2 regions of the Pseudomonas sp. FP1742 genome follow, and region 2 is predicted to be linked to the other one. Evidence: predicted binding sites of a transcription regulator. Region 2 holds the regulator's gene; the other holds the start of a gene.
What was found. The regulator sigma-54, encoded in region 2, starts transcription at its own class of promoters, with help from an activator protein. The targets are predictions, from matches to a motif close to ANTGGCATNNANNTTGCTNT.
Positions count from the first base shown of each region.

Region 1: the regulator sigma-54 is predicted to act here: its motif matches at 3,036-3,055, upstream of PSH64_RS07610 (flagellar basal body rod protein FlgF).

Region 1 is NZ_CP117460.1:1,688,809-1,703,933, reverse strand. It holds gene PSH64_RS07625 (flagellar basal body P-ring protein FlgI) at 1-656, opposite strand, end outside; gene flgH (flagellar basal body L-ring protein FlgH) at 663-1,358, opposite strand; gene flgG (flagellar basal-body rod protein FlgG) at 1,410-2,195, opposite strand; gene PSH64_RS07610 (flagellar basal body rod protein FlgF) at 2,241-2,981, opposite strand; gene PSH64_RS07605 (sigma-54-dependent phenylalanine hydroxylase transcriptional regulator PhhR) at 3,229-4,791, opposite strand; gene phhA (phenylalanine 4-monooxygenase) at 5,195-5,980, shown strand; gene PSH64_RS07595 (4a-hydroxytetrahydrobiopterin dehydratase) at 6,086-6,442, shown strand; gene PSH64_RS07590 (amino acid aminotransferase) at 6,442-7,635, shown strand; gene PSH64_RS07585 (hypothetical protein) at 7,907-8,053, shown strand; gene PSH64_RS07580 (hypothetical protein) at 8,130-8,312, shown strand; gene PSH64_RS07575 (MFS transporter) at 8,417-9,616, shown strand; gene arfB (alternative ribosome rescue aminoacyl-tRNA hydrolase ArfB) at 9,613-10,026, opposite strand; gene PSH64_RS07565 (amino acid permease) at 10,266-11,678, opposite strand; gene PSH64_RS07560 (hypothetical protein) at 12,626-12,763, shown strand; gene PSH64_RS07555 (leucyl aminopeptidase) at 12,831-13,796, shown strand; gene rluB (23S rRNA pseudouridine(2605) synthase RluB) at 13,996-15,125, opposite strand, start outside.
Region 2 is NZ_CP117460.1:1,027,098-1,042,222, reverse strand. It holds gene mlaE (lipid asymmetry maintenance ABC transporter permease subunit MlaE) at 1-501, opposite strand, end outside; gene PSH64_RS04480 (ABC transporter ATP-binding protein) at 501-1,310, opposite strand; gene PSH64_RS04475 (KpsF/GutQ family sugar-phosphate isomerase) at 1,587-2,561, shown strand; gene PSH64_RS04470 (HAD family hydrolase) at 2,561-3,085, shown strand; gene lptC (LPS export ABC transporter periplasmic protein LptC) at 3,093-3,665, shown strand; gene lptA (lipopolysaccharide transport periplasmic protein LptA) at 3,652-4,200, shown strand; gene lptB (LPS export ABC transporter ATP-binding protein) at 4,200-4,925, shown strand; gene PSH64_RS04450 (RNA polymerase factor sigma-54) at 5,199-6,692, shown strand; gene hpf (ribosome hibernation-promoting factor, HPF/YfiA family) at 6,772-7,080, shown strand; gene ptsN (PTS IIA-like nitrogen regulatory protein PtsN) at 7,093-7,557, shown strand; gene rapZ (RNase adapter RapZ) at 7,560-8,417, shown strand; gene PSH64_RS04430 (HPr family phosphocarrier protein) at 8,433-8,708, shown strand; gene pmbA (metalloprotease PmbA) at 8,838-10,184, opposite strand; gene yjgA (ribosome biogenesis factor YjgA) at 10,293-10,817, shown strand; gene tldD (metalloprotease TldD) at 10,877-12,319, opposite strand; gene PSH64_RS04410 (carbon-nitrogen hydrolase family protein) at 12,332-13,186, opposite strand; gene PSH64_RS04405 (YhdP family protein) at 13,254-15,125, opposite strand, start outside.

The sequences.
Region 1 (15,125 bases), 660 kb from region 2:
TGGGCAACGCCAGGGCCGAGCATGTCGTTGATCTTGTCGACGATGCGCTTGGCGGTGGTGAAGTCCGAACGATTGAGGTTCAGGGTCAGGCTGTTGCCCTGATTGAAACCGCTCGGCACGGCACGTTCGACCGACGCACCGCCGGGGATGCGACCGGCCGACGGAACGTTGACGGTGATCTTCGAACCGTCACGACCTTCGGCATCGAAACCACCGACCACCAGGTTGCCCTGAGCGACGGCATAGACGTTACCATCGATACCTTTGAGCGGCGTCAACAGCAAGGTGCCGCCGCGCAGGCTCTTGGAGTTACCGATGGACGCCACGGTGATGTCTATCTGCTGACCCGGCTTGGCGAACGCTGGCAAATCAGCGCTGATCGACACGGCCGCGACGTTCTTCAATTGCACGTTGCCGGAACCTGGCGGCACCTTGATGCCGAACTGCGAGAGCATGTTGTTGAAGGTCTGCAGGGTGAACGGGGTCTGGGTCGTCTGGTCACCGGTGCCGTTAAGCCCGACCACCAGGCCATAGCCGATCAATTGGTTGGAACGCACGCCGGAAATACTGGCGATGTCCTTCAGCCGTTCAGCTTGAGCATCGAAGGCTGCGCACAGCAAAAGAGCGCCCACCATCAGGTGTTTAAGATTCAACATAGCCACCTAGAAAGGGAACAGCGGGCTGAGGAAGAAACGGTCGAACCAGCCTGGCTGACTCGCATCGGCAAACGCACCGGTGCCCGAATAGGTGATGCGTGCATCGGCGACGCGGGTCGACGACACGGTGTTATCGGTGGCGATGTCATCGGCGCGAACGAGGCCGGCAATCCGTACCAGCTCGTCACCGGTGTTGAGGGTCAGCCACTTCTCGCCGCGCACGGCGATGATGCCGTTGGGCAACACGTCGGCGACGGTCACGGTGATCGAACCGGTCAGACTGTTGCTCTGGCCGGACTTGCTGTCGCCCTTCGTCGAGCGGTCGGCGCTATAGCCGGCATTCAGGCTCAGATCGTTGCCACCGATCGGGTTATTGGTGGTCAGGCTGGAGCCGAACAACGAGGTCAGGCCGATCTTGTTATCGCTGTTCTTGTCCATCTGCGAGTTGGCGTTCTTGCTCGCCTGGGTGCGCTCGTTCAGGGTGATGGTGATGATGTCACCGACCCGGAACGCCTTGCGGTCGCTGTACAGGTTCTGTTCGAAACCGGCCTGGTAGATCGAGCCGTTATTGGCGGCAGCCGGCAGCGGCGTGCGCGGCAACACCGGGGCGTAGTAAGGGTCATTGGGCCTGGGCGGCGGGGCAACGCAGCCCGCGAGCACGACGACCCCACTCAGTGCCAGAACAGATACAAAGCGATTCATGACCCTACCTCACGGTATTGCAGACGACTCATGGCCGCCTCATAGACTTGATTACAGATTCTGCGTTACGAACGAGAGCATCTGGTCGGCGGTGGAGATCACCTTGGAGTTCATCTCGTAGGCGCGCTGAGTGGTGATCATGTTGACCATCTCTTCAACGGTGCTGACGTTGGACGTTTCCAGGGTGTTCTGCAGCGTGGTGCCGAAACCGGCCAGGCCCGGGGTGCCGACTTGCGGCGCGCCACTGGCAGCGGTTTCCAGGAACAGGTTGTTACCCACTGCCTGCAGGCCGGCCGGGTTGATGAAGTCGGCGGTTTGCAGGTTGCCGATCACCTGGGAGGCCGGGTTGCCGGCAACGGTGATCGACACGGTGCCGTCACGGCCGACAGTGAAGGTCTGGGCGTTGTTCGGAATGACAATGGCCGGCTCCAGGGCGAAGCCGCTGGCGTTGACGATCTGGCCGTTGGAGTCCAGGTGGAAGGTACCGTCACGGGTGTAGGACGTGGTGCCATCGGGCTGCAGAATCTGAAAGAAACCACGACCGTCGATGGCCATGTCCAGTGGCTGCTCGGTGGTTTGCAGGCTACCGGCGGTGAAGTTTTTCTGGGTGCCGACGATGCGCACACCGGTACCCACTTGCAGACCCGACGGCAGTTCGCTGTCCTGGGTCGACTGGGCGCCTGGCTGGCGCTTGATCTGATACAGCAAGTCCTGGAACTCGGCGCGGTCACGTTTGAAACCCGTGGTCGATACGTTCGCCAGGTTGTTGGAAATGGTGGTGAGGTTGGTGTCCTGGGCGGACAGACCTGTTTTGGCAACCCATAGAGCCGGAAGCATTCGATTCTCCTCGTGCGCCTGTTTTACGGCGCGACGTTCTGATAATTAGCTGATCTGCAAGACCCGAGCCATGGCCTGGTCATCGTCTTTGGCGGTGTTCATCATCTTGATGTGCAGCTCGAACTGCTTGGCCAGCGCCAGCACCGAAGTCATTTCTTCCACGGCGTTGACGTTGCTCGACTCGAGGAATCCGGACACCAGTTTGACGTTGGCATCGGCTTGCGCCGGCTTGCCGTCCTTGGTGTGGATCGAACCGTCCAGGCCTTTGGTCATGTTCTTGAAGTCCGGGTTGACCAGTTTGATGCGGTCGACTTCGGCCATCACCCGCGGGCCTTCGCCCATCGCACGGATGCTGACGGTGCCGTCTTCGCCAACTTCGATCTGCTGCTCGGGCGGCACGGCAATCGGCCCGCCATTGCCCATCACCGGCATACCATTGCCGGCGCGCAGCACGCCCAGGGCGTCAACGTTCAGGCTGCCGGTGCGCACGTAGCTCTCACCGCCATCGGGGTTCTGCACGGCGATCCAGCCATTGCCTTGCACCGCGACATCGAGGTCGCGACCGGTTTCCACCAGGGCGCCAGGGGAGAAGTCGGTGGCCGGACGTTCAGTCATGGCAAACGCGCGCGCCGGAAAGCTGTCACCAAATACCGGCATCGAACGGGCCTGTTCCAGGTCCTTCTGAAAACCGTTGGTAGAGATGTTCGCCAGGTTGTTGGCATGAGCCTTCTGCGCCAGTGCATTCTGGCTGGCGCCGGTCATTGCCACATAAAGGTACTTGTCCACACTCTTTCCTCTGCATGCCGGACGTTTGCCGCCCACCGCTGTACTGCTGAGCCATAAGCAATTTGCAGACCAACTTTTTTCTGGCGGCGCCGGGCCCGGCAAACAAAGGACTTGAGGGGATTAGAGGAGATTGGGGGAATGTATCGAAGACGAAAAACCGGCGGTGTCATGCCGCTTACGGCAAGCATCGACCTTTGCAGTCAACACAGAACTCTGTGGCGAGGGGGCTTGCCCCCTCGCCACAGGTTTAAACACCCGGCTCTTTGCCCACCTCATACTCGCGTAACTTATTGGCAATGGTGGTATGGGAAACCCCCAGTCGCTTGCCCAGTTGCCGACTGCTCGGATACTCGGAATACAAGCGCTCCAGCACCGCTTTCTCGAAGCGCCCGACAATCTCGTCCAGCCCGCCCTCGAGGGAGAAATCGCCAAGCGGCTGACGCACGCCGTAGTCCGGCAAGCGAATGTGCTCGGCTTTGACGGTGCCGCCCTCACACAGGGAGACGGCCTGAAACAGCACGTTCTCCAACTGCCGCACGTTACCCGGCCAGTGATAGTGACTGAGCCGCTCCATCGCCGCCGGGGCCAGTTTCGGCAACGGGCAACCGATCTGTCGACTGGCCTGATCGAGGAAGTGCTCCACCAGCGGTGCCAGTCCGTCGAGGCATTCGCGCAGTGGCGGGATGTGCAGCGAGAGCACGTTCAAGCGGTGGTACAAGTCCTGGCGAAATTCACCGCGAGCACACAGCTCGGACAAGTCCACCTGAGTCGCGCAGATCACCCGCACATCCAGATAGACCTCTTCATCGCTGCCGACACGACGGAAGCAACCGTCCTGCAGAAAGCGCAGCAATTTCACCTGCAAGCGCGGGCTCATTTCGCCGACGCCATCAAGGAACAGCGTACCGCCCGCCGTCAGCTCCAGAAGGCCGAGCTTGCCTTCGGCCCGCGCCCCTTCGAAAGCGCCGGGGCCGTAGCCGAACAACTCGGTCTCGGCCATGGACTCCGGCAGGCCTGCGCAGTTGAGCGCCATCAGCGGCGATTGCCCACGCGGGCTCGCCAGGTGACAGGCCCGCGCCAACAACTCTTTGCCGGTGCCGGTTTCGCCTTCGATCAATAACGGCGCATCCAGTGGTGCCATGCGCCGCGCTTCGCGAACCACCGCCGCCATCACTTTCGAGCTTTGGAAAATGCTGTCGAAGCCGCGCAACTCCTGTTTGCGCACGTTATAGATGCGCTCGCCCACCCGATCCGCCCGGTGCAGCGTCAACACCGCCCCGGCCATGGCTTCGCTTTCGTCATGCTCCGATTGCAGCGGCGCGATGTCGGCGAGAAACACGTCCCCCTTGACCTTCACCCGCAAGCCGTTGATCCGCGACTTGTTGGCGCGCACCAGTTCCGGCAAATCGAAATCCTCGGCGTACCGCGACAGCGGAATCCCCGGCACCTCATCCACCCGCACCCCGAGCAACTGCGCCGCCGCACGGTTGGCCGCAACGATGGAGCCGCCCATGTCGATCGACAGCACCGGAAACTCCAGGGCACCGAGCAAGGCATTGAGCTCCATGTGCCGACGCTCGCTGGGCATCAGCCCTACACGCTTGACGCCGAACACCCCGCCGATCGCCTCGAACTTGGGCCGCAACGCCTGGAACTGAATGTTGATCAGATTCGGACAGTGCAGATAGATCGCATTGCCATGCTCACCGCCCACCTCGCCGCGAGCGACGTTGATCCCGTACTCGACCAACAGGTTGAGAATGTCGCGCAGGATACCGATGCGGTTCTGGCAGTGGACTTTGATACGCATATGAAGGCCCGTAACAGCGGTGAGTAAGTTGATACTGAGCGCACAACCTGTGGGAGCGGGCTTGCTCGCGAAAGCGGTCTGCCTGATACATCAATGTCGAATGTGCCGACGCTTTCGCGAGCAAGCCCGCTCCCACAAGGGAATTCGCAGTGCCTTCGGACGTATTTTTTTGCCGAGCAGCTCAGTTAGTCGTCAAGATTATGTGACACCCGCAGGCCATTTCAAACCCGTAAATATCAATACTTGCGCCACAGCAGCCAATCCGTAACGAATTCTTTACGAAAAGCGCGGAATTTTCCTACACAAGACGCGGATCACCTGCTGCAACACCGAACACCTTGGGGTATTTCTAGGTCCATAGCTGTACACACAACAAGAACGATTCCCCTAGCAGGAGAGCAGCATGAAGCAGACGCAATACGTGGCTCGCGAGCCCGATGCGCAAGGTTTTATCGACTACCCCGCCGAAGAACACGCGGTGTGGAACACGCTGATCACTCGCCAGCTCAAAGTGGTCGAGGGCCGTGCGTGCCAGGAATACCTGGACGGTATCGAAAAACTCGGTCTGCCCCACGACCGCATTCCGCAACTTGGCGAAATCAACAAAGTCCTCGGTGAAACCACCGGCTGGCAAGTTGCCCGAGTGCCCGCGCTGATCCCCTTCCAGACCTTTTTCGAATTGCTGGCGAACAAGCAGTTTCCGGTGGCGACCTTTATTCGTACCCGCGAAGAGCTGGATTACCTGCAAGAGCCGGACATTTTCCACGAGATCTTCGGCCACTGTCCGCTGTTGACCAACCCCTGGTTCGCCGAATTCACCCACACCTACGGCAAACTCGGCCTACAGGCATCCAAGGAAGAACGCGTGTACCTGGCGCGCCTGTATTGGATGACCATCGAGTTCGGCCTGGTCGACACGCCGCAAGGCTTGCGAATCTATGGCGGCGGTATTCTGTCCTCGCCGAAAGAAACTGTTTACGCCCTGTCGGACGCACCTGAGCATCAGGCCTTCGACCCACTGGAATGCATGCGCACGCCGTACCGCATCGACATTCTGCAACCGCTGTACTTTGTCCTGCCGAACCTCAAGCGCCTGTTCGATCTGGCCCACGAAGACATCATGGGCATGGTCAAGCAAGGTATGCAGCTGGGGTTGCACGCACCGAAATTTCCGCCAAAAGCTGCGTGACCCGCGACTTTTGGCATCAAGTGAGTCTGTTACGGATCGCCGCTTTGCTTTAGCGTGGTCCCACTGACGACCGTTTTTCAAAACACTCGATTTCAGGAACACATCATGTCCACATTGAACCAAGCCCATTGCGAAGCCTGCCGCGCCGACGCCCCTCAGGTCAGCGACGAAGAATTGCCGATCCTGATCAAGCAGATCCCTGACTGGAACATCGAAGTGCGCGACGGTGTGATGCAGCTGGAAAAAGTTTTCCTGTTCAAGAACTTCAAGCATGCGCTGGCGTTCACCAACGCCGTCGGTGAAATCTCCGAGGCTGAAGGTCACCACCCGGGCCTGCTGACCGAGTGGGGCAAAGTCACCGTGACCTGGTGGAGCCACTCCATCAAGGGCCTGCACCGCAACGACTTCATCATGGCCGCGCGCACTGACGAAGTGGCCAAAGACGCCGAGGGCCGCAAATAATGCATTTCGACGCCATCGGCCGAGTACCCGGCGACCCGATTCTCGGCCTGATGGAGGCCTATGCGCAGGACCCCAACCCACGCAAGTTCGACCTCGGCGTGGGGGTCTACAAAGACGCCCAGGGCCTGACGCCAATCCTTGAAGCGGTGAAGCTTGCCGAGCAGCGCCTGGTGGATCGCCAGGCCACCAAGACTTACATCGGCGGCCACGGCGATGCGGCGTTCGGCAAGGTCATCAACGAGCTTGTGCTGGGTGCCGATTCGGCGCTGATCGCCGAGCATCGGGCCGGCGCCACGCAAACGCCGGGCGGTACCGGCGCGTTGCGCCTGAGCGCCGACTTCATCGCCCAATGCCTGCCGGGCCGTGGCGTGTGGTTGAGCAACCCGACTTGGCCGATCCACGAAACCATTTTCGCGGCGGCCGGGATCAAGGTCAGTCACTACCCGTATGTCGGCAGCGATAACCGTCTCGATGTGGAAGCGATGCTCGCGGTGCTCAATCAAGCACCGAAGGGCGATGTGGTGCTGCTGCACGCCTGCTGCCACAACCCGACCGGTTTCGACCTGTCCCATGACGATTGGCGCCGGGTGCTGGACGTGGTGCGCAGTCGCGACTTGCTGCCTCTGATCGACTTCGCCTATCAGGGCTTCGGCGACGGCCTGGAGCAAGATGCCTGGTCGACCCGGCTGTTCGCCGCCGAGTTGCCGGAAGTGCTGATCACCAGTTCCTGCTCGAAGAACTTCGGCCTGTACCGCGACCGCACCGGCGCGCTGATTGTCTGCGCGCAAACCGCCGACAAGCTGGTGGACATCCGCAGCCAACTGGCCAACATCGCCCGCAACCTGTGGTCGACACCGCCGGATCACGGCGCCGCCGTAGTCGCGACCATCCTTGGCGATCCAGAGCTGAAAAGCCGCTGGGCCGACGAAGTGGAAGCCATGCGTTTGCGCATCGCCCAACTGCGCAGTGGCCTGGTCGAAGCGCTCGAACCCCATGGCCTGCGCAAGCGGTTTGCGCACATCGGCGTGCAACGCGGGATGTTTTCCTACACTGGCTTGTCGCCGGAGCAGGTCAAACAACTGCGCGAACGTCATAGTGTGTACATGGTCAGCTCGGGCCGGGCGAACGTTGCCGGGATCGATGCGACGCGTCTGGATCTGCTGGCCGAGGCCATCGCTGACGTCTGCAAGTAACCCCAGTATCTGCAAATCCCCCTTGTGGGAGCGGGCTTGCTCGCGAAAGCGGTGTGTCAGGCAACGATGATATCGACTGGCACTCTGCTTTCGCGAGCAAGCCCGCTCCCACACTTGTATTTACCTATCCCATTGACCTGTCTAGACAATCCCATCCGTCGTAACAAATGGATATAAAGTCTATTTGTCATTTTTCCTGCTGTATCCTGCCCAGGCTTTTTTAAAGCGCGGATCTACCAGATCTATCAACAGACTTTGCGAGGAGCGCTCTATGCACGAGATCCCTAATCTCCCCTTCCCAAGCCTGCACGAAACTGAGCAGACGACCACGCTACAAGCCGGGGGGCAACAAACCGGCGCCCAACAGCCCAAGCCGAAAGAAGCACCTGAACGCCGTCAGGCCGACAGAGAAGACTGATACACCCGCAATGCCAGACCGTGTGGAAAGCGCTAACATGCGCTTTCCACACCGCCTGAACCGCGAGCCCCGCACCATGAGCGATGATTTCACTGAAGCCCAGGCCAGCGTCCTGATCGGCACCGCCGAGAAGATGATCGAGATCTGGAACCGTCTTTCCCCCGAGAAACAGGCCGCCCTGCTGGCCCGATTCGGCAGCGAAGAAAACGCTCTGGCCGCCCTGGTCACGACGCAACTGGTCGCCCCCGCCAAATCCTGAATAATTCCGTCCGGCAAATAGTTTTACTTTTTCACGCCCTACGACCGTCCACGCCGTTATCATAAGCAGCCTATCTATCCTGCTGCCCCGTGGACCTTTTACCCATGTCAGAAACCCAGCGCCCCCTGGCGGTCACGCTGCAAGTCGTTTCCATCGTCCTGTTCACCTTCATCGGTTACCTCAATATCGGTATTCCCCTGGCCGTGTTGCCAGGCTATGTCCACAGTGACCTCGGTTTTGGCGCGGTGATCGCCGGGCTGGTGATCAGCGTGCAATACCTCGCCACCCTGCTCAGCCGGCCTTATGCCGGGCGCATCATCGATAACAAGGGCAGCAAGCTCGCGGTGATGTACGGCCTCGCCGGCTGCGGTTTGAGCGGTGTGTTCATGCTGATTTCGGCCTGGACCCAAAGCCTGCCGACACTGAGTTTGATCAGCCTGTTGATTGGCCGCCTGATACTCGGCAGCGCGGAAAGCCTGGTGGGTTCCGGCTCGATCGGCTGGGGCATCGGCCGGGTCGGCGCGGCGAACACCGCCAAGGTCATCTCCTGGAACGGCATCGCCAGTTACGGTGCGCTGGCGGTCGGCGCACCGCTGGGGGTGCTGCTGGTAAGTCAGTTGGGATTGTGGAGCATGGGCGTGAGCATCGTGCTGCTGGCCGTACTGGGCGTGGCGCTGGCCTGGCCGAAAACCGCGGCGCCGATTGTCGCGGGTGAACGCTTGCCGTTCATGCATGTGCTGGGACGGGTGTTCCCTCATGGCTGCGGCCTGGCACTGGGCTCCATCGGCTTTGGCACCATCGCGACCTTCATCACGCTGTATTACGCCACTCAGCATTGGTCCAACGCGGTGCTGTGCCTGAGTTTGTTCGGCGCCAGTTTCATTGGTGCGCGATTGCTGTTCGGTAACCTGATCAATCGCCTTGGCGGTTTTCGCGTGGCGATTGCCTGCCTCTCGGTGGAAACCCTCGGGCTGTTACTGCTATGGCTGGCGCCGGATGCCCATTGGGCACTGGCGGGTGCGGCGCTGAGCGGGTTCGGTTTTTCGCTGGTGTTCCCGGCCTTGGGCGTGGAAGCGGTCAACCTGGTGCCCGCTTCCAGCCGTGGCGCGGCGGTTGGGGCCTATTCACTGTTTATCGATTTGTCGCTGGGGATTACCGGACCGCTGGCGGGTGCGATCGCGGCTGGATTCGGGTTTGCCTCGATCTTCCTGTTTGCCGCGTTGGCCGCGTTGAGCGGATTGATGCTGAGCGTTTACTTGTACCGGCAGGCGCCAAAGTATCGGGAAGAGCGTGAAGCCCGCTAGAAATCCACCTTGCCACGCCCGGCCTTGATGCTGCCGCGCTTGGTCTTGGATTCGAGCCGACGCTTTTTCGAACCGAGGGTCGGCTTGGTCGGACGGCGTTTCTTTTCCACTTTGGTGGCGCTGAGGATCAGTTCGGTCAGCCGCTCCAGCGCATCGGCGCGGTTCTGCTCCTGCGTGCGGTATTGCTGGGCCTTGATGATCAACACCCCCTCGCTGGTGATGCGACTGTCACGCAACGCCAGCAGCCGTTCCTTGTAAAACTCGGGCAAGGACGAGGCCGGAATGTCGAAGCGCAAGTGCACGGCGCTGGAGACTTTATTGACGTTCTGCCCACCGGCGCCCTGGGCGCGGATGGCTGTCAATTCGATCTCGGCATCCGGCAGATGCACGTTGTTGGAAATCACCAGCATGGAAAAGCGTCCGTATTCAGAGCGTGCAGGATACCGCGAATAAATCTTCGGCACGCCAAAGATCCAATGTGGGAGCGGGCTTGCTCGCGAAAGCGGTGTGTCAGGCAATATCGATGTCGACTGATACTCCGCTTTCGCGAGCAAGCCCGCTCCCACAGGGGGGCCGCGCCAGTTCAAAGTTTTGTATCGCTCACAAAAAACCCGGCACTTGGCCGGGTTTATTGTTTCTGCGTGCCGCGTTATTTCACTGCCGCCTGCAACGCCTGCTGGGCGCTGCGCTTGTTCTTGATGCCGTAGCAGATCCACATGAACGCAACCCACACCGGAATCGCATACACCGAGATCTGGATGCCCGGGATCAGCAGCATCACGCCGAGGATGAACGCCACGAACGCCAGGCAGATGTAGTTGCCGTACGGGTACCACAGGGCCTTGAACAGCGGCGTCTGCCGGGTCTTGTTCATGTGCTGGCGGAACTTGAAGTGCGAGAAGCTGATCATCGCCCAGTTGATCACCAGGGTTGCAACCACCAACGACATCAACAGTTCCAGCGCGTTTTGCGGAATCAGGTAGTTCAGCAACACCGCGATCAACGTCACAGCGGCCGACGCCAGGATCGAACGCACCGGCACGCCACGCTTGTCGATCTTCGACAGGACTTTCGGCGCATCGCCCTGCTCGGCCATGCCCAGCAACATGCGGCTGTTGCAATAGGTGCCGCTGTTGTACACCGACAGCGCCGCGGTCAAGACCACGAAGTTGAGGATGTGCGCGGCGGTGTTGCTGCCGAGCATCGAGAACACTTGCACAAACGGACTGCCGCTATAAGCGTCGCCGGAAGCATTCAGGGTTGCCAACAGACTGTCCCAAGGCGTCAGCGACAGCAGGACCACCAGCGCACCGATGTAGAAAATCAGGATCCGGTAGATCACTTGGTTGATGGCTTTCGGGATCACGGTTTTCGGCTTGTCCGCTTCAGCAGCGGTGAAACCGAGCATTTCCAGGCCACCGAAGGAGAACATGATGATCGCCATGGCCATCACCAGGCCGCTGACGCCGTTCGGGAAGAAGCCGCCGTGGGACCACAGGTTGGTCACCGAAGCTTGCGGGCCGCCATGGCCGCTGACCAGCAGGTAGCTGCCCAGGGCGATCATGCCGACGATCGCCACCACCTTGATGATCGCGAACCAGAACTCGGCCTCGCCAAAGACTTTGACGTTGGCCAGGTTGATCGCGTTGATCAGCACGAAGAAGGCTGCCGCCGAGGCCCAGGTCGGGATATCCGGCGCCCAGTAGTGAATGTATTTGCCGACCGCGGTCAGCTCCGACATGCCCACCAGGATGTACAGAATCCAGCAGTTCCAGCCCGACAGGAAACCGGCAAAACCGCCCCAGTATTTGTGGGCGAAGTGGCTGAAGGAACCGGCCACTGGCTCTTCGACGATCATTTCGCCCAGTTGGCGCATGATCATGAAAGCGATGAAGCCGCAGATGGCGTAGCCGAGGATCATCGACGGGCCGGCGGATTTGAGCACGCCGGCCGAGCCGAGGAACAATCCGGTACCGATCGCGCCACCGAGGGCGATCAGTTGAATATGGCGATTTTTCAGGCCGCGTTTCAGCTCGCCTGAATGCGAGTTTTGTCCACTCATGAAAAGGGTCTCACGCAAGGTTTGATGATGTTCGGTAGACGTTGCCGCTCGGTTGCGATTTCAAGCAGCGCCGATCAAACCCCAGCGCAGGCACCAGGAGTTCAGCGTTTTTACGACAGTCATGCGTCACCTGTTTGTTTTTATCTGTGACGAAATCGAACCCGACACGCTCGTGACGCGGCGGAGTGAACAAGGCCGATAGCCTTGAGGTTTGCGCTGTTACGCAGAGGGTCACAGTTAAAACGCGGCGCATTGTACACCGCTAACCCCCTGCTGCCAGACACCGCTGGATCAGCGCGTCGGTTGCCGGGATTGCCTGTGTCCGCCTCGAAGGTCTCGGGCGGCAGCAAAAATTGAGTCAGACCTTTGCAGGTCCTCGACGAGGGCAGCAGAAAAATCGCCCCACGATGAGAGATGGAGATGAGTCACGGCGTTCATTGCGCCTCCTTCTTGTTATGCACCTGCACGACAGGCATGGGGCGCATCTCACCTTTCAATCGAGGCTGAGACAAGCGCGCCAGAGCCCTTGAACAGCGCCATCGCGGCGGCGGACGGCAGGTTTTCCTTACAGCCCTTTGCACAGCGGCATTCCATGGGGTTTGAGCGCGCTTTTCGTAAGGATTTATTTACAGAGCGTAACGCATGCTTTCCAAATCAGATCCAGAGAGCCGTCGACTGTAAATTGACGATAGGAAGCTTCCTAAGGAGTTTTCCGACTTAGTTTTCTGTTTTTTATTAGGAAATTTACTTTTTGAAAAATGGAATAATTAGTTCAAATAAAAATTATTTAATTATTTTTTTGCAATTCAAAAACCTGTGAACTAGGTTTTCAGCGACTTGCCGAGCCGCATCGACCGGCAAGTTGACGCGCTCTTCAATGAATGAAAAACGCGCCACTGTTCTTACCGAAGCTGTTCTTACCGAAAAAGTCATCTAGGAGATTCACCATGCAAGCACTGGACAAAGACTTGGACACTGAACTGCAACTGGACGATTGGTTTGAAGCACCGACCCATGAAGCCGCCGTTGAAATGATGCAAGCCGACGCGGTTGTTCCGTTCGGCACGGCGATGTGGCCTCTGTAAGGCATCCCGACGGGCACGATCCGGCCGGTCGTGCCCGCCACTTACCTGGTCCGTCAGGGAGGACTACATGGATAAGCAGCGCGCCATTTCGCATTTCCTTTACTACCTCGAACATCACCCTGCCGTTGCCGGTATCAACCCGGCGAAGGTCTTGCTCGGCCATACCGCTGATTACGAGGCGCTGACCGGCGCCATCGCCGAACAGGCCGGCAACAGCCCAAGTTTCAGTTTCAGCGCGATGCGCCTGGACCTCGAACCCACCGAATTGCTGGCCAAGGCAATTATCGACAGCGATCTGTACATCTTCTTCTACGACTCTTCCACCCTGCCCAACCCGCGCCCCGACGGCCCGGACTTTGTCCGCGCGCTGCAAGGCGTGATGGCGGAAAACTGGAAGAAGTCGCTGCTGTTCAAGGATTACGGCGATTACTTCTACGACACGTTCAGTGTCACCCCGCAGCGGATTGCCGGGCTGAACAGCCACTTGATCCAGCGCATGTCCCACGCCACCACTTTAAGTTTCAAAGATGATCACGGCTCGTGGTTCGAAACACCATTGAGCAGTATCAAGAAGTGGACCGACATCAACGGTGTCGGCAACTTCGATCTGGCGCCCGGCGAGATCGCCACCCATAGCGAGGCCATTAATGGCCGGGTCAAGTTTATGGGGACGTTCCTCAGCACCATTCCGTTTGCCCGCAAGTACGGCGTACTGTCGTCACCGCTGGAGTTGTGGATCGAGAACTCGACCATCAGCAAAATCGCCACCGACGTGCCGGGACTGGAACATGACTTCAACAAGTACCTGGACGCCAATCCGTCCAATCGACGCATCGAGGAGTTGGGGATCGGCACCAACGAAGGCGTGAAAGAGTTGTATGCGCGCAATGCCGGGTTCGAGGAACGTCATTGCGGGCTGCACTTGGGGTTGGGCGGAGGCGCCAAGGGCAGCCATCATCTGGACCTGATCTTCTCTGGCGGCGTGTTGGCGCTCGATGATGAGCCGGTGTTTGATGGGCGGTTTGTGTTTTAACTCAAGATTTTGCGGTGATGCGGCTGACGCCTTCGCGGGCAAGCCCGCTCCCACATTGATCGCATCCCTATGAAACAACCCGGTCACCTGTGGGAGCGGGCTTGCCCGCGATGACTGACTTGTAAACACCATATCCCTAAAACCAGACACAAAAAAACGCCATCCCGAGGGATGGCGTTTTTCATGGAGCGCTTACCGATTACTCAGGCTTGCGACGACCGAAGCCCGGACGCTGCCCCGAACCGGCTGGCGCGCCGCGGCGCTTGCCCGATGGTGCGTCCTTGTCGACCAGAACGATGCCTGGGCGTTTCTTCGGCGCCGGCTTGGCCGGGCGCTTGGTGTCGGCCGGGCGGTCTGCCACCGGCGTACCACGGCCGGCAGGCGCACCGCGATCGCTACGACCAGCGGACGGAGCGCCACGGCCTTCGCCACGCTCAGTGCGACCATTGGCCGGACGCGGCGTGCGTGGACCGCGCTCGCCGTCCTGGCGTGGCGCTGGCTTGCGGGCCGGGCGCTCGCCTTCGATCTGCGGCTCGCGAGATGGACGCGGACCGGCAGCCGGGGCGCCAGTGGCAGGACGCAGGGTCCGTACGCGTTCGGTCTTGCCCACCGGGCGGGACGATTTGCGCTGCATACGCTCGAGCTTGTCTTTGCTCTTGGCGGTCATTTGCGGCATCGCCACCGGCGTCAGGCCGACTTCAGCACTCAGAATGTCGACTTCCTGCTGACTCATTTCGCGCCAGCGACCCATCGGCAGGTCGGAGTTGAGGAACACCGGACCGAAACGCACGCGCTTCAGGCGGCTGACCACCAGGCCCTGGGATTCCCACAGGCGACGAACTTCGCGGTTACGACCTTCCATCACCACGCAGTGGTACCAGTGGTTGAAACCTTCGCCACCTGGCGCCTGCTTGATGTCGGTGAACTTGGCCGGACCGTCTTCGAGCACCACGCCCGCCTTCAGGCGTTCGATCATCTCGTCGTCGACTTCGCCACGTACACGGACGGCGTATTCACGGTCCATTTCGTAGGACGGGTGCATCAGGCGGTTGGCCAGCTCACCGTCGGTGGTGAACATCAAGAGACCTGTGGTGTTGATGTCCAGGCGACCGATGTTGATCCAGCGACCTTCTTTCGGGCGCGGCATCTTGTCGAACACGGTCGGACGGCCTTCCGGGTCGTCACGGGTGCAGATTTCACCGTCGGGTTTGTTGTACATGATCACGCGGCGTACCGACTCGGCGGCTTCTTCGCGCTTGATCACCTTGCCATCGATGGTGATGGCGTCATGCAGATCGACGCGCAGGCCAAGAGTGGCGTCTTTGCCAT
Region 2 (15,125 bases):
GCTGAAAATCATTGCCAGCACTGGCAGGGAAATGAAGCCGGCCCACAGGCGCGGGGCAATGATGTACTTGAGCGGGTCGACCCCGATCATTTCCAGGCTGGACAGCTGCTCGGTGGATTTCATGTTGCCGATTTCGGCGGTCAGCGCCGAACCCGCGCGCCCGGCGAACAGCAAGGCCGTGACCACCGGCCCCAGCTCACGCAGCAGCGTCAGTGCAACCATCTGCCCGACCGCCTGCTCCGACCCATAGCTGGACAGAATGTTGAAGCCCTGCAGCGCCAGCACCATGCCGATAAACACCCCGGAGACCACGATGATCACCAGGGACATCACGCCCACCGAATGCAGTTGCTTGACCAGCAGGCCAAAACCGCCGCCGATGCCGCCACGACCGAGCAAGGCATGAAACAGGAACAGCGCCGAACGACCGAATACCGCCAGCACATCGATGCCGGCGTAGCCGAAGCGGCGCACTCTTTCTATCAGTGAAATCTTGCGCATCAACGCTTCCCCAGAAGATCTGCGCGGTAATCCGGCGCTGGAAAGTGGTATGCGACCGGGCCGTCGGGTTCACCTGTCAAGAATTGACGAATACGTGGCTCGTCCGATTTCATCAAATCCTCGGGCGTGCCCTGGCCCAACACTTGTCCATCGCCCACCACGATGAGGTAGTCGGCGATGCTCGCGGTCTCGGCCAGATCGTGGGAGACCACGATGCTGGTGATGCCCAGCGCATCGTTGAGCAGGCGGATCAGGCGTACCAGCACGCCCATGGCGATCGGGTCCTGACCAACAAAGGGCTCGTCGTACATGAGGATTTGCGGATCAAGAGCAATAGCCCGGGCCAGCGCGACGCGACGCTTCATGCCGCCGGACAATTCGTCAGGCATCAGGTCGATGGCGCCACGCAAGCCCACGGCCTGCAATTTGAGCAGGACAATGTCGCGGATCATTTCTTCCGGCAGCCCGGTATGAACACGCAGCGGAAAGGCGACGTTCTCGAACACATCAAGATCGGTAAACAGTGCGCCACTCTGAAACAGCACACCCATTTGCTTGCGCGCATCGAACAGATCGCTACGCGACAACGCCGGCAGGTTCTGTCCATTGACCCAGACTTCGCCGCTGGTGGGGCGCAATTGCGCGCCTATCAGCCGCAACAGCGTGGTCTTGCCACACCCGGAAGGCCCCATGATACCGGTGACCTTGCCGCGCGGTATGCGGATATCGACGTTATTGAAAATGCTGCGCGCACCGCGCTTGAAGGTCAGTCCCTTCAGCTCGACCGCGTAGGCGTTATCGGCACTCATCTAAACTCCTTGCGATGCAGCCTCTCACTCGGACGCCTGGCTTTCTGGCGAAAGCACATACCTCCCCGGGCAGGCCGAACTGGCGGCGAACTATATCACTGCAAAGGCCAAGCGCCCAAGGCCCAAGCTGGGCACGTTCAGCAACATGACCACCTGAAATCATCTATTTAGAGGGATTCGGTAACAAGGAATGACAAACCGCGACGAACTTGCGTGAGGGTTTTGATCATTACCGCTATAATCGCCGCCTTTTCATCAGGCTATACGATTTCTGACATGAACCAATCCAGCGACCTGATTCAATCTGCACAACGCACCATCCGCCTCGAACTGGAAGCCGTACAAGGCTTGCTGCCCCATATCGACGCAGATTTCGTACGCGCTTGCGAGATGATTCTGGCCAGCAAAGGCCGCGTGGTCGTGGTCGGCATGGGCAAGTCGGGGCATATCGGCAACAAGATTGCCGCCACCCTTGCCAGCACCGGCACCACGGCTTTCTTTGTACATCCGGCCGAAGCCAGCCACGGCGACATGGGCATGATCACTCGCGATGACATCATCCTGGCGCTGTCGAACTCCGGCTCCACCAATGAAATCGTCACCCTGTTGCCACTGATCAAGCGCCTGGGCATCAAATTGATCAGCGTCACCGGCAATCCCGACTCAGCGCTGGCCAAGGCCGCCGAAGTCAACCTCAACGTTCACGTCGAGCACGAAGCCTGCCCGCTGAACCTGGCACCGACCTCGTCGACCACCGCCGCCCTGGTGATGGGCGATGCCCTGGCGGTTGCGCTGCTGGAAGCCCGCGGCTTTACCGCTGAAGATTTCGCCTTTTCCCACCCTGGCGGCGCGCTGGGCCGACGCCTGCTGCTGAAAGTGGAAAACGTCATGCACGCCGGGCAAGAGCTGCCGCAGGTTCAGCGCGGCACCCTGCTCAAGGACGCTCTGATGGAAATGACCCGCAAGGGCTTGGGCATGACCGTGGTTCTGGAAGCCGACGGCAAACTCGCCGGGATCTTCACCGACGGCGACCTGCGCCGCACCCTGGACCGCAGCATCGACATCCACAGCGCCACCATCGACCAGGTCATGACCGCCCATGGCAAGACCGCACGTGCCGAGATGCTTGCCGCCGAGGCGCTTAAAATCATGGAAGACCACAAGATCAATGCGCTGGTCGTGGTCGACAGCGAAGACCGCCCGGTCGGCGCCTTGAACATGCACGACTTGCTGCGCGCGGGAGTAATGTAATGAGCACGGACCTGCTGCTACGCGGCAAACAGATCAAACTGGCGGTATTCGACGTCGACGGCGTGCTGACCGACGGGCGCCTGTACTTCCTCGAAGACGGCAGCGAATTCAAGACCTTCAATACCCTCGACGGCCAGGGCATCAAGATGTTGATGGCAGCCGGCGTACAGACGGCTATCATCAGCGGCCGCAAGACCCCGGTAGTCGAACGCCGCGCGAAAAACCTCGGCATTCCACACCTGTTCCAGGGTCGCGAAGATAAACTGGTGGTGCTCGACGGGCTTCTTGCCCAACTGAACCTGAGCTATGAACAAGTGGCCTACCTTGGCGACGACCTGCCAGACCTGCCGGTGATTCGCCGGGTTGGCCTGGGCATGGCGGTGGCCAACGCTGCCAGCTTCGTGCGCGAACATGCCCACGGCATCACCCAGGCCCGTGGTGGCGAGGGTGCCGCTCGCGAATTCTGCGAATTGATCCTGCGCGCCCAGGGCCGCCTCGATGCGGCCAACGCCGCGTACCTGTGAGCCCATCATGCTGAGCAAAAAGATTCGCAACATCCTGATATTCGGTTGCATCGCGGCGCTGTTCGCCGCGGTCGGCTACTGGAACATCAGCCCGGAACGCTTCCTCGACAAGCCAGTGGCCAAGGTCGATGAAAGCGCGATCGACTATTACGCCATCAACGCCCATAGCGTGCAGTACCTGCCGGACGGCAAATTGCAGTACGAAATGACGTCCGACAAGGTCGAACACCTGAAAGCGACCGAAGTGACGTTACTGTCCAATCCTGACCTGAACATGTTTCGCGGTACCGAGTTCCCCTGGCATGTCCAGAGCGAACGCGGCGAAGTCAACCCGGACGGCACCCAGGTCGAGCTGATTGACTCGGTACGTATCACCCGTTTCGACGAAAAAAACCGTAAAACCCTGATTACCACCACCCGTATGACAGTGTTCCCGCAGCAGCAATATGCGCAGACCGATCAACCCGTTAGAATCGACGGCGCTGGCGGCGTATCGACAGGCAACGGAATGAAAGCGTACTTGAAAGAAAGCAGGATACACCTGCTATCTAACGTAAGAGGACAGTATGAGGCTCGTTAAAACTCTCCCTATTTTGCTCAGTCTGAGCGCAGCACTGGGAAGCGTGAGCGCCTGGGCTCTGCCGACCGATCAAGCGCAGCCTATCCGCATCCAGGCCGACGACGCCCAGCTGGACGACAAGAATGGTATTGCCACCTATAAAGGTGACGTGATCATCACTCAGGGCTCGATGATCGTTAAGGGCAACACCGTGACCATCACCCGCACGCCTGCGGGCGACATCGACGTGGTGACTTCGGTGGGCAACCTCGCCTACTTCGAGCAACTGCAGACCGCCGGCGACACCAAGCCTGTTCAGGGCTGGGGTGTAACCATCCAGTACCACGCGGCGCAAAACCGCGTCGTGCTGATCGACAAGGCTAAAGTTGTCGACAAGGACAACAACACCACCCAGGGCGAGAAAATCGTCTACGACACGGTCAAGAAGCTTGCGAGCGCCGGTCGCGCCACGGGCAACAAAGTCACCGAGGCGCGTCCGCGCATCGACATGGTGATCCAGCCGAAAAAGAAAACCGACGAGCAAAAGGCCCAGTAATGGCAACTCTGAAAGCTCAGCATCTGGCCAAGAGCTACAAGAGCCGCCAGGTCGTGCGTGACGTCAGCCTGTCCATCGACAGCGGTCAGATCGTCGGCCTGCTTGGCCCCAACGGTGCCGGCAAGACCACCTGCTTCTACATGATCGTCGGCCTGGTGCAGGCCGACCAGGGCCGCGTACTGATCGACGACCTGGACGTCAGCCACCAGCCCATGCACGGTCGCGCCAAAGCCGGCATCGGCTATCTGCCGCAAGAGGCGTCGATCTTCCGCAAGCTTTCGGTGGCCGACAACATCATGGCCATCCTCGAGACCCGCAAGGAACTCGACAAGGCCGGTCGCCGCAAAGAGCTGGAAAGCCTGCTGCAGGAATTTCACATCCACCACATCCGGGACAACCTTGGGATGAGCCTGTCCGGTGGCGAACGCCGCCGCGTGGAAATCGCCCGAGCACTGGCCACCAACCCGAAATTCATCCTCCTCGACGAACCTTTCGCCGGCGTGGACCCGATCTCGGTGGGCGACATCAAGCAGATCATCCATCACCTCAAGGCCAAAGGCATTGGCGTGCTGATCACAGACCACAACGTCCGTGAAACCCTGGACATCTGCGAAACGGCCTACATCGTCAACGATGGCCAACTGATCGCTGAAGGTGACTCCGCCACTATCCTGGCCAACGAATTGGTCAAGGAAGTGTATCTGGGCCACGAGTTCCGCCTGTAAGCGCTGAGGTGCCTGGCCAATCGCCCGGGCGCTTGTTTCAATAAAAAATCAATAGGTTTTTATTGTTACGGCGCTCCAGGCAAACACGTCGCTCCAAAGGTGTTCAGCCATCAGCAAGGGCCACGTGTCAATAAAGCTTTATAGTTTTTTATTGTTACAGCGCTCTAGGCAAACACTTCAGTTTCAGGCATATAATTTGCTTATGTTTGGCGCTTCGGCGCCCTGTAGTGGATGGCGCATGTGCGCCGGCGAATAAGGTGTTAAGCCCCTGCCATGAAACCATCGCTAGTCTTGAGAATGGGCCAGCAGCTGACGATGACACCGCAGCTGCAACAGGCTATCCGCCTGCTCCAATTGTCGACCCTGGACCTGCAACAGGAAATCCAGGAGGCCCTGGAGTCCAATCCGATGCTCGAACGCCAGGAAGAAGGCGACGACCTCGATAACGCCGACCCCTTGGCCGATAACGCCGAACAAAAACCCAACCCCGACATTCAGGAACCCTCCTACCAGGAAACCGCTCCGACGGTGGATAACCTTGAGGACGGCGACTGGAACGAGCGCATTCCCAACGAATTGCCTGTCGACACCGCCTGGGAAGACGTCTACCAGACCAGCGCCAGCAGCCTGCCGAGCAACGATGACGACGAGTGGGACTTCACCACCCGCACATCGGTCGGTGAAAGCCTGCAAAGCCATTTGCTCTGGCAACTGAACCTGGCACCGATGTCCGACACCGATCGCCTGATCGCCGTGACCCTGATCGACTGCATCAACAATCAGGGCTATCTGGACGAGACCCTCGAGGAAATCCTCGAGGCCTTCGATCCGGAACTGGACATCGAGCTGGACGAAATCGAAGCCGTCCTGCACCGCATCCAGCAATTCGAACCCGCCGGCATCGGCGCCCGCAACCTGGGTGAATGCCTGCTGCTGCAACTGCGCCAACTGCCCGCCAAGACCCCTTGGCTGGCGGAGGCCAAGCGCCTGGTCACCGATTACATCGACCTGCTCGGCAGCCGCGACTACAGCCAGCTGATGCGCCGCATGAAGCTCAAGGAAGATGAACTGCGTCAGGTGATCGAACTGGTCCAGAGCCTCAACCCGCGCCCGGGCTCGCAAATCGAGTCCACCGAAGCCGAATACGTCGTTCCCGACGTGATCGTACGCAAGGACAACGAGCGCTGGCTGGTGGAGCTGAACCAGGAGTCGGTGCCACGCCTGCGGGTCAACGCCCAATACGCCGGCTTCGTGCGCCGCGCCGATACCAGCGCAGATAACACTTTCATGCGTAATCAGTTGCAGGAGGCTCGCTGGTTCATCAAGAGCCTGCAAAGCCGCAACGAAACCCTGATGAAAGTAGCCACTCAGATCGTCGAGCATCAACGCGGCTTTCTGGAGTACGGCGACGAAGCCATGAAACCGTTGGTGCTGCATGACATCGCCGAAGCGGTGGGCATGCATGAATCGACGATTTCACGGGTGACCACGCAAAAATTCATGCATACCCCACGGGGCATCTATGAACTGAAATACTTTTTTTCCAGCCACGTCAGCACCTCCGAAGGCGGGGAATGCTCGTCTACGGCGATCCGCGCGATCATCAAGAAACTGGTTGCCGCGGAAAATCAGAAAAAGCCGTTGAGTGACAGCAAGATCGCTGGTTTACTGGAGGCACAAGGCATTCAGGTAGCCCGTCGTACGGTCGCCAAGTACCGCGAATCCCTGGGGATCGCGCCTTCCAGCGAACGGAAGCGGTTGATGTAGCCGCCGGGCTCGCCACAGCGTTCCAGTGGCAGGCATTTCTGCCTGCCGCTTTATGCACTGGCAACGAAGGAGAAGCTGTATGCAAGTCAACATCAGTGGACACCAACTGGAAGTGACCGAACCTCTTCGCACCTACATCGGCGAAAAACTCGAACGATTAGAGAGGCATTTCGACAAGATCACCAACGTGCAAGTCACGATGAACGTCGAGAAGCTGCTGCAGAAAATCGAAGCCACGCTGCATATTCCCGGCGGAGAAGTAGTCGCCAATGCCGAGCATACGGACATGTATGCCGCCATTGACCTGCTGACCGACAAGCTGGATCGCCAACTCAAAAAGCATAAGGAAAAGACCCAGAGCCTCCTCCAGGGCGCGACCGGTCGTTAACACTCCCAACCCATGATCCGACTTGAAAGCATCCTGACCCCCGGCCGTTCCCTGGTGAACGCGCCGGGTGGCAGTAAAAAGAAAGCCCTCGAACAAATTGCCAACCTTATCCACCGCGAAGTACCGGATCTGGAAATGCAGGACGTCTTCGAGGCCTTGATTGCCCGTGAGAAACTCGGCTCTACCGGTTTCGGCAACGGCATCGCGATCCCCCACTGCCGGCTCAAAGGCTGCACCTCGCCAATCAGTGCGCTGCTGCACCTGGAAGCCCCTATCGATTTTGACGCCATTGACGGCGCCCCGGTTGACCTGCTGTTTGTTCTACTGGTCCCGGAAGCCGCCACCGATGCGCACCTGGAACTGCTACGCCAGATCGCCAGCATGCTTGACCGCAAGGAAGTGCGTGAAAAACTGCGCAGCGCCCCGAGCAACGAAGCCTTGTATCAGGTTGTCCTGGACGAGCAAAACGGTCACTAATCATGCGCCTGATTATCGTCAGCGGCCGCTCCGGCTCAGGTAAAAGTACTGCCCTCGATGTTCTCGAGGACAACGGCTACTACTGCATCGACAACCTGCCGGCCGGTCTGCTGCCGGAACTGGCCGAGCGTGCGCTGATTCATACCGAACTGGCACAACCGCTGGTGGCGGTGTCCATCGATGCGCGCAACTTGCCGAGCCATCTGTCACGCTTTCCCGAACTGCTGGAAGAAGTCCGCAGCCGGCATATCCAGTGCGATGTGCTGTACCTGGACGCCGACGAAGAAACCCTGCTCAAACGCTTTTCGGAAACACGCCGTCGTCACCCGCTCAGCAGCGCCAATCGCTCGCTGGCGGAGGCGATAGAGGACGAAACCAATTTACTGGGGCCGATCGCCGACCTGGCCGACCTCAAGGTCAACACCACCAATCTGAACCTGTATCAGCTGCGCGATACCATCAAGCTGCGCCTGCTGAATCAGCCGGAGCCCGGTACTGCGTTCCTGGTGGAGTCTTTCGGGTTCAAGCGTGGCATGCCGGTGGACGCCGATCTGGTGTTCGACGTGCGCTGCCTGCCTAACCCTTACTGGAAACCGGAGCTGCGGGCACAGTCCGGGCTCGATCAACCGGTGGCCGACTACCTGGCGGCGCAGCCGGATGTCGAAGAGATGTTCCAGGACATTTCCTCCTACCTGCTCAAGTGGCTGCCCCGCTTTGCCGCCAGCAACCGCGCCTATGTCACTATTGCCATTGGCTGCACCGGCGGGCATCACCGCTCTGTCTACCTGACCGAACGTCTGGGCCAGGTCCTGCAACAATCCCTGAAGAACGTCCAGGTTCGCCACCGCGACCTCAGCTAAAGGATTCACATCGCGATGCCTGCTCTGGAAATCGAAATCATTAACAAGCTGGGCCTGCATGCCCGCGCGTCTGCCAAATTTGTCGGAGTCGCCGGTCAGTTCAAGGATTGCACGATCAGGGTAGGACGCACGCCAGAAACCGTGGTCGACGGCAAAAGCATCATGGCCATGATGATGCTGGCTGCTGGCAAAGGCACAAAAATCTACCTGAGTACCGAAGGTGAACAGGAGCAGGAAGCGCTGGATGCACTGGTGGCGCTGATCAACAACTACTTCGACGAAGGCGAATAAACAGCAAAAGATTGCAGCCTTCGGCAGCTCCTACGCGTCTTTGGGCGATGCTAAGGGCTGCGATCCAATGATCCAAAAAAAACGCGCTACCCAATTGGGTGGCGCGTTTTTTTGTGCAGCAATCGCAGCTTAGCTGCCCGCCACCGTCATCCGCTCGATCAACACCGAACCGGTGCGAATGTTGCTGCGCAATTCCAGGTCATTACCTACCGCAATGATCTGCTTGAACATATCGCGCATGTTGCCGGCGATGGTCACTTCCTGCACCGCGAACTGGATCTCGCCGTTCTCGACCCAGAAACCCGCCGCGCCACGGGAGTAATCGCCAGTGACCATGTTCAGGCCCTGCCCCATCAGTTCGGTAACCAGCAGGCCACGACCCATGCGGCGCAGCAAGGCCGCCTGATCTTCGTCGCCATGGGTGACGAACAGGTTGTGCACGCCGCCGGCATTGGCGGTGCTCGGCATGCCCAGCTTGCGGCCGGAGTAAGTGCCGAGAATGTAGGACACCAGCTCACCGTTCTCCACGAACGGCTTGGCGTAGGTCGCCAGGCCATCGCCGTCGAAGGCAGAGCTGCCCAAAGCGCGCATCAAGTGCGGACGCTCATCGATGGTCAGCCACTCTGGGAACAGTTTCTGCCCCAGCGTGCCTTCGAGGAACGACGATTTGCGATACAGACTGCCGCCGGAGATTGCCGAGAGGAAACTGCCGAACAAGCCACCGGCCAGCTCCGCGGAAAACAGTACAGGCACTTCGCAGGTCGGCACCGGGCGCGCGCCCAGACGGCTTGCTGCCCGTTGCGCGGCACGCTGGCCGATGCTCTCCGGGCTGGCCAACAAATTGCCCTGCCGGTTCACGTCGTACCAGTAATCGCGCTGCATCTGGCCATCGGCTTCAGCGATCATCACGCAGCTGAGGCTGTGACGGGTCGAGGCGTAACCGCCGATAAAACCGTGGCTGTTACCGTAAACCCGGCAGCCCTGGTGAGTACTGAGGGTAGTGCCGTCGGCATTCTTGATCCGGCTGTCAGCAGCAAACGCCGCCGCTTCACAGGCCAGGGCCTGCTCGATCGCTCGCTCCGGGGTGATGCTCCATTGGTGGAACAGGTCGAAATCCAGCAGGTCCTTGGCCATCAGCGCTTCATCCGCCAGGCCCGCGGCTTCGTCTTCCGACGTGTGTTTGGCGATCGCCAGCGCAGCGGCAACGGTTTCGCGAATCGCCTCCGAACCACTGGCCGAGGTGCTGGCCGAGCCTTTGCGCTGCCCTACATACAAGGTGATGCCAAAGCCCTGATCGCGGTTGAACTCAACGGTTTCGACTTCCCGCTGACGCACCGTGGTCGACAGGCCCTGCTCCAGCGACACCGCCACTTCACAGGCACTGGCCCCCTGGCGCTTGGCTTCAGCAATGATCTGCTCGACTTGTTCTTGCAGTGCCGGCAACGCTTGTGGGCCGACGCTTTCAACTGCACTCATGCTGTTCTCCACTCAAATTCTGCTTTCGGCTGGGGCCTTCGAGCGACCGGGCCGGACAAGCGGCCCCCGACTGGTTATCATGGCGGCGTTTCTTTGCGGACTGCCACCATGGTTGATTCTTACGACGACTCCCTCGACGGGGGAGAAAAAAGCAAAACCCAAGTCAAACGCGAGCTGCATGCTCTGGTTGACCTTGGCGAGCGCCTTACAACGCTCAAGCCTGATCTGCTGGCCAAACTGCCGTTGACCGACGCTCTGCGCCGGGCCCTGGCCGATGCGCCCAAGCACACCGCGCATATCGCGCGTAAACGGCACCTTCAGTTCATCGGCAAGCTGATGCGCGATCAGGACACTGACGCCATTCTCACTCTGCTCGATCAACTCGATGCCTCCACCCGGCAGTACAACGAACGTTTCCACGGCCTGGAACGCTGGCGCGATCGCTTGATCGCAGGCGACGACGCCGTCCTGGAGAAATTCGTCGTCGATTACCCGGAGGCCGATCGTCAGCAATTGCGCTCCCTGATCCGTCAGGCCCAGCACGAACTGGCGACCAACAAGCCACCGGCCTCGAGCCGTAAAATCTTCAAGTACATCCGTGAGCTGGACGAGACTCAACGCGGTTTGCGTTAGTCCCGAATCGGGTGAGTTGTCTCGCAACTCACCCGAAGCTTCACTTTTTCAAGAACCCCTTACGATCCTGTGCCACCCACAGTGATCGCATCGATTTTCAGCGTTGGCTGGCCGACACCCACCGGCACCGACTGCCCATCCTTGCCACACGTTCCCACACCGCTGTCCAGCGCCAGATCGTTACCGACCATCGACACCCGGCTCATGGCTTCCGGCCCGTTGCCGATCAACGTCGCGCCTTTGACCGGGGCAGTAATCTTGCCGTCTTCGATCAGGTACGCCTCGCTGGTGGAGAACACGAACTTGCCGCTGGTGATGTCCACCTGACCACCACCGAGGTTGGCGCAGTAGATGCCTTTTTTCACCGAGGCGATGATTTCCGCCGGGTCGCTTTCGCCACCGAGCATGTAAGTGTTGGTCATGCGCGGCATCGGCAGGTGCGCATAGGACTCGCGACGGCCGTTGCCGGTGCGGGCCACGCCCATCAGGCGCGCGTTGAGCTTGTCCTGCATATAACCTTTGAGCACACCGTTCTCGATCAGCGTGGTGCACTCGGTCGGCGTGCCTTCGTCATCGACGCTCAGCGAACCACGGCGCCCGACGAGGGTGCCATCATCGACGATGGTGCAGAGCTTCGATGCAACCATCTCGCCCATGCGCCCGCTGTAAGCCGAACTGCCCTTGCGGTTGAAATCGCCTTCCAGGCCATGGCCAACGGCTTCGTGCAGCAACACGCCGGACCAACCCGACCCCAACACCACCGGCAGCGTACCGGCCGGCGCCGGGATGGCTTCCAGATTCACCAGTGCCTGACGCAACGCTTCACGGGCATAACCCATGGCGCGGTCTTCGCTGAGGAAATAGCGGTAGTCGGTACGACCGCCACCGCCATGGCCGCCGCGCTCACGACGACCGTTCTGCTCGACGATCACGCTGACGTTGAAACGCACCAGCGGCCGCACATCCGCTGCCAGGCCGCCATCGGTGGAGGCGATCAGAATCCGCTCCCAGACCCCGGCCATGCTCACCGTGACTTGCTGGATACGCGGGTCGAGGGCGCGAGTCGCCACGTCGATACGCTTGAGCAGCTCGACTTTCTCGGCACGGCTCATCACCTCCAGCGGGTTGTCCGGCCCGTACAATTGGGCGACATCCTGGGTGGTGAACGCCTGCACGGTGCCATTCTGCCCGGCTCGTGAGATCGAACGGGCTGCGCGGGCCGCCGCGCCCAGTGCTTCGAGGGTGATTGCATTGCTGTAGGCGAAACCGGTTTTTTCACCCGATTGCGCACGCACGCCGACACCCTGGTCGAGGTTGAAGCTGCCTTCTTTGACGATCCCGTCTTCCAGCGCCCAGGACTCGGAGATCTGCCCCTGAAAATACAGGTCGGCGGCATCGATGCCCGGGCCGGCCAGATCACCGAGCACACCTTGCAGGCTCTCGATCGTTACGCCGCCGGGCGCCAGGAGGTGTTCACTGACGGAGGACAACAACTCGCTCATATGCTTTACGCCTTAAATTCGTCGTTCTGATGCAGGTCGCTGGGCGCCCTGCGAGAAAAAGCGCCGATGAGTGGACACCGGCATCCGCGCCCTGATGGACGCCTGTTCGCTGCTGTCGCGTTCGGCCAGCAGCACGGCCTCGCCCTGATCCTGTTGTGCCAGCACCCGCCCCCATGGATCGACGATGGCAGCATGACCAAAGGTCTCTCGTGGCCCCGGATGTGTTCCACCCTGGGCGGCCGCGAGCACATAACACTGAGTCTCGATGGCCCGCGCGCGAATCAGTACGTCCCAATGGGCCGCGCCGGTCACCGCGGTGAAGGCCGACGGAGCGGTAATCAATTCCGCGCCGGCAGCACGCAATTCGCTGTAAAGCTCCGGAAATCGCAAGTCGTAACACACCGTCAGGCCGACTCGACCGACCGGCGTATCGGCAACCACCACGCCACTGCCATAAGCATAGTCATCGGATTCGCGATAACGTCCGCGATTGTCCGCCACGTCCACGTCGAACAGGTGCAGCTTGTCGTACCGCGCCACGGTCTCGCCCTGGTCGTCCACCAGCAACGAGCACGCATGCGCTTTGGCCGTCGGCTGATCCACCGGCGGCAACGGCAATGTGCCGGCCACTATCCATAACTTGAGGTCGCGGGCGGTCTGTTTCAACCACGGCAGGATCGGGCCTTCGCCCAGGGCTTCGGCGCGACCGATGTCAGCAATGTCGCGACGGCCCATGGCAGCGAAGTTTTCCGGCAGCACGGCAAGCCGCGCGCCACCGGTCGCCGCCTGCTCAAGCAGACGACGGGCCTGGGCCAGATTGGCCAGCACGTCGCTCTGGCTGACCATTTGAATTACCGCTACAGACATGGCGCGCTCCTCAATATATGCCGCCATGCTACTCCATAGGCCCAAAGAGTGCTTTTTCAAAAAGAATTCAAAAAGGCTTGTCGAAGGTGATTTTCGGCTCTTTCCACGGCCCCTTGACGGTGTATTTGACGCTGGCGAAACGCGCCACGCGGTCACCGATCAGCTTATCGATCAGGAACAGCGCCCCGCCGACCGCCGGCGCACCGACGATCAGCGCGGCAATCGGCAGGTTGTTGGTCACCGGCAAGGTCACCAGCAACTTGGCATCGACCTGATCTGCCACCAGGTCCAGGGTGCCGTTGAGTTCCAGGTTGCTCGACGGGCCGGTCAGCAGGATCGGCTCACGGGTCACGTAGACCCCGTTGGTCGCGACCAGCAGGCCTTTGACCCGGTCATAGCTCAAGCCTTTGCCGAACAGGTCGGAAAAGTCCAGCCGCAAGCGGCGGCCGATGGAGTTGAAGTTGAGCAGGCCAAATACCCGTAGAGCCTGGGCGCTGCCCTCGACTTCAACGAACTGACCTTTATTGAGCGATGGATCAAGAGTGCCGGAGAAGCGCTTGGTGGCCAGCCACGCCGGTGAGCCTGGCCAGCGACCGTCGACATCCATATGAAATTCTTCGCTGGTGACACTTGGCGCAAAGCCCCAGCCCTTGAGCACGTCGGCGAGGTTCTTGCCACTGACCCGGCCCTTGTACCAACTGCTGGTGTTACCCGGCGTGCCTTCCCAACCGCCGCTACCCTGCAGGAAGATGCCCTTGAGGCCCATGTCCAGGGAGTTGAGGGCAATGCCCTTGGCGGTCGGGCGAACCTTCATTAGCCAGGCGCCTACCAGGTCCTGGCCCTGGAACAGCTGATTGATGGTGATATCCAGCGCCGGGATTTTCGTCGGGTCCACGGTGGCCAGCGGATCCGGCGAATTCTCGTCGGCCAGCACCGTCGGGTCTGGGGCCGGCAAACGTACGTATTGCAGATTGACCGCAATCGGTGCGGCTTTCGCATCGGGAATACCGACGGTGCCCTTGGCCTGCTGACTGTCGAGTTGTAGCGCCCAGGCGGCCGGCTTGCGCGTCAACTGCACCGACGCCTGATCAAGGGTGGTGCCGAAACCGCTGAGCTTGCCAACCTTGAAATCCGCGCCGCTGAGCAATTGCTTGGCGCTGCCGCCTGGATCCTGGCCAGCATACTTGCTGACAAGATCCTGCCAGGGAGCGACATCGAGTTCGGAGAGTACACCGCGCACGCGCAGGCCTTTGTTGCCAGGCAACACAGCATCGCCACCGCCAAGATACAACTCGCCGCGACCGTCGATGAAATTGCCGGTCGGTGCCGCAAACGTGAAGTTTGCCAACTCCCCATAGTTGACCCAGTAACGCCGCTCCGGTCCTTGCAGGGTCATGCGGAACACGGTGTCGCGTCCGACATCGGCCGCCATGCCGAACGGTGCCGGCAAATCCACCGCCACGCCTTTGAGGCTGGAACTGACCATCAATTGGCTGTCGGCGCCATCAAGGTTCAGTTGCAATTGATAAGGGACCACACCGGACACCGGCAACGGCTGAGTGACGTTCAGCCATTCACTGAGCTTCTTGACCTCGACCTGACCCGATGCGGTGACCCGAGTGTTGAGCTTGCCCGCACTGCCATCGGCGAAAATCTGCGCGGTCACGGGCTTGTCGAATGCTCGCGCCGTGATTTTTTGCCCGCTCAAACCCTTGGTATTGTCGAAGCGGAAGTCGCCCTTGAGTTGTGTCAGTTCCAGGATGGGCTCGCGAAGTTTCAAGCGGGCCTTGTCGGTCTTGAAGTCGACGAGGATTTTCGGTTGCTCACCTTTGACCAGCGGGATATCCAGGTTGAGCTTGCCTTGCAGATCGCCCTCGCCCTCCCAGCCGGCGAAGGTATCGGCGGTGCCGATCGGTGCTTCCTGCAGAATCTTCAGGCC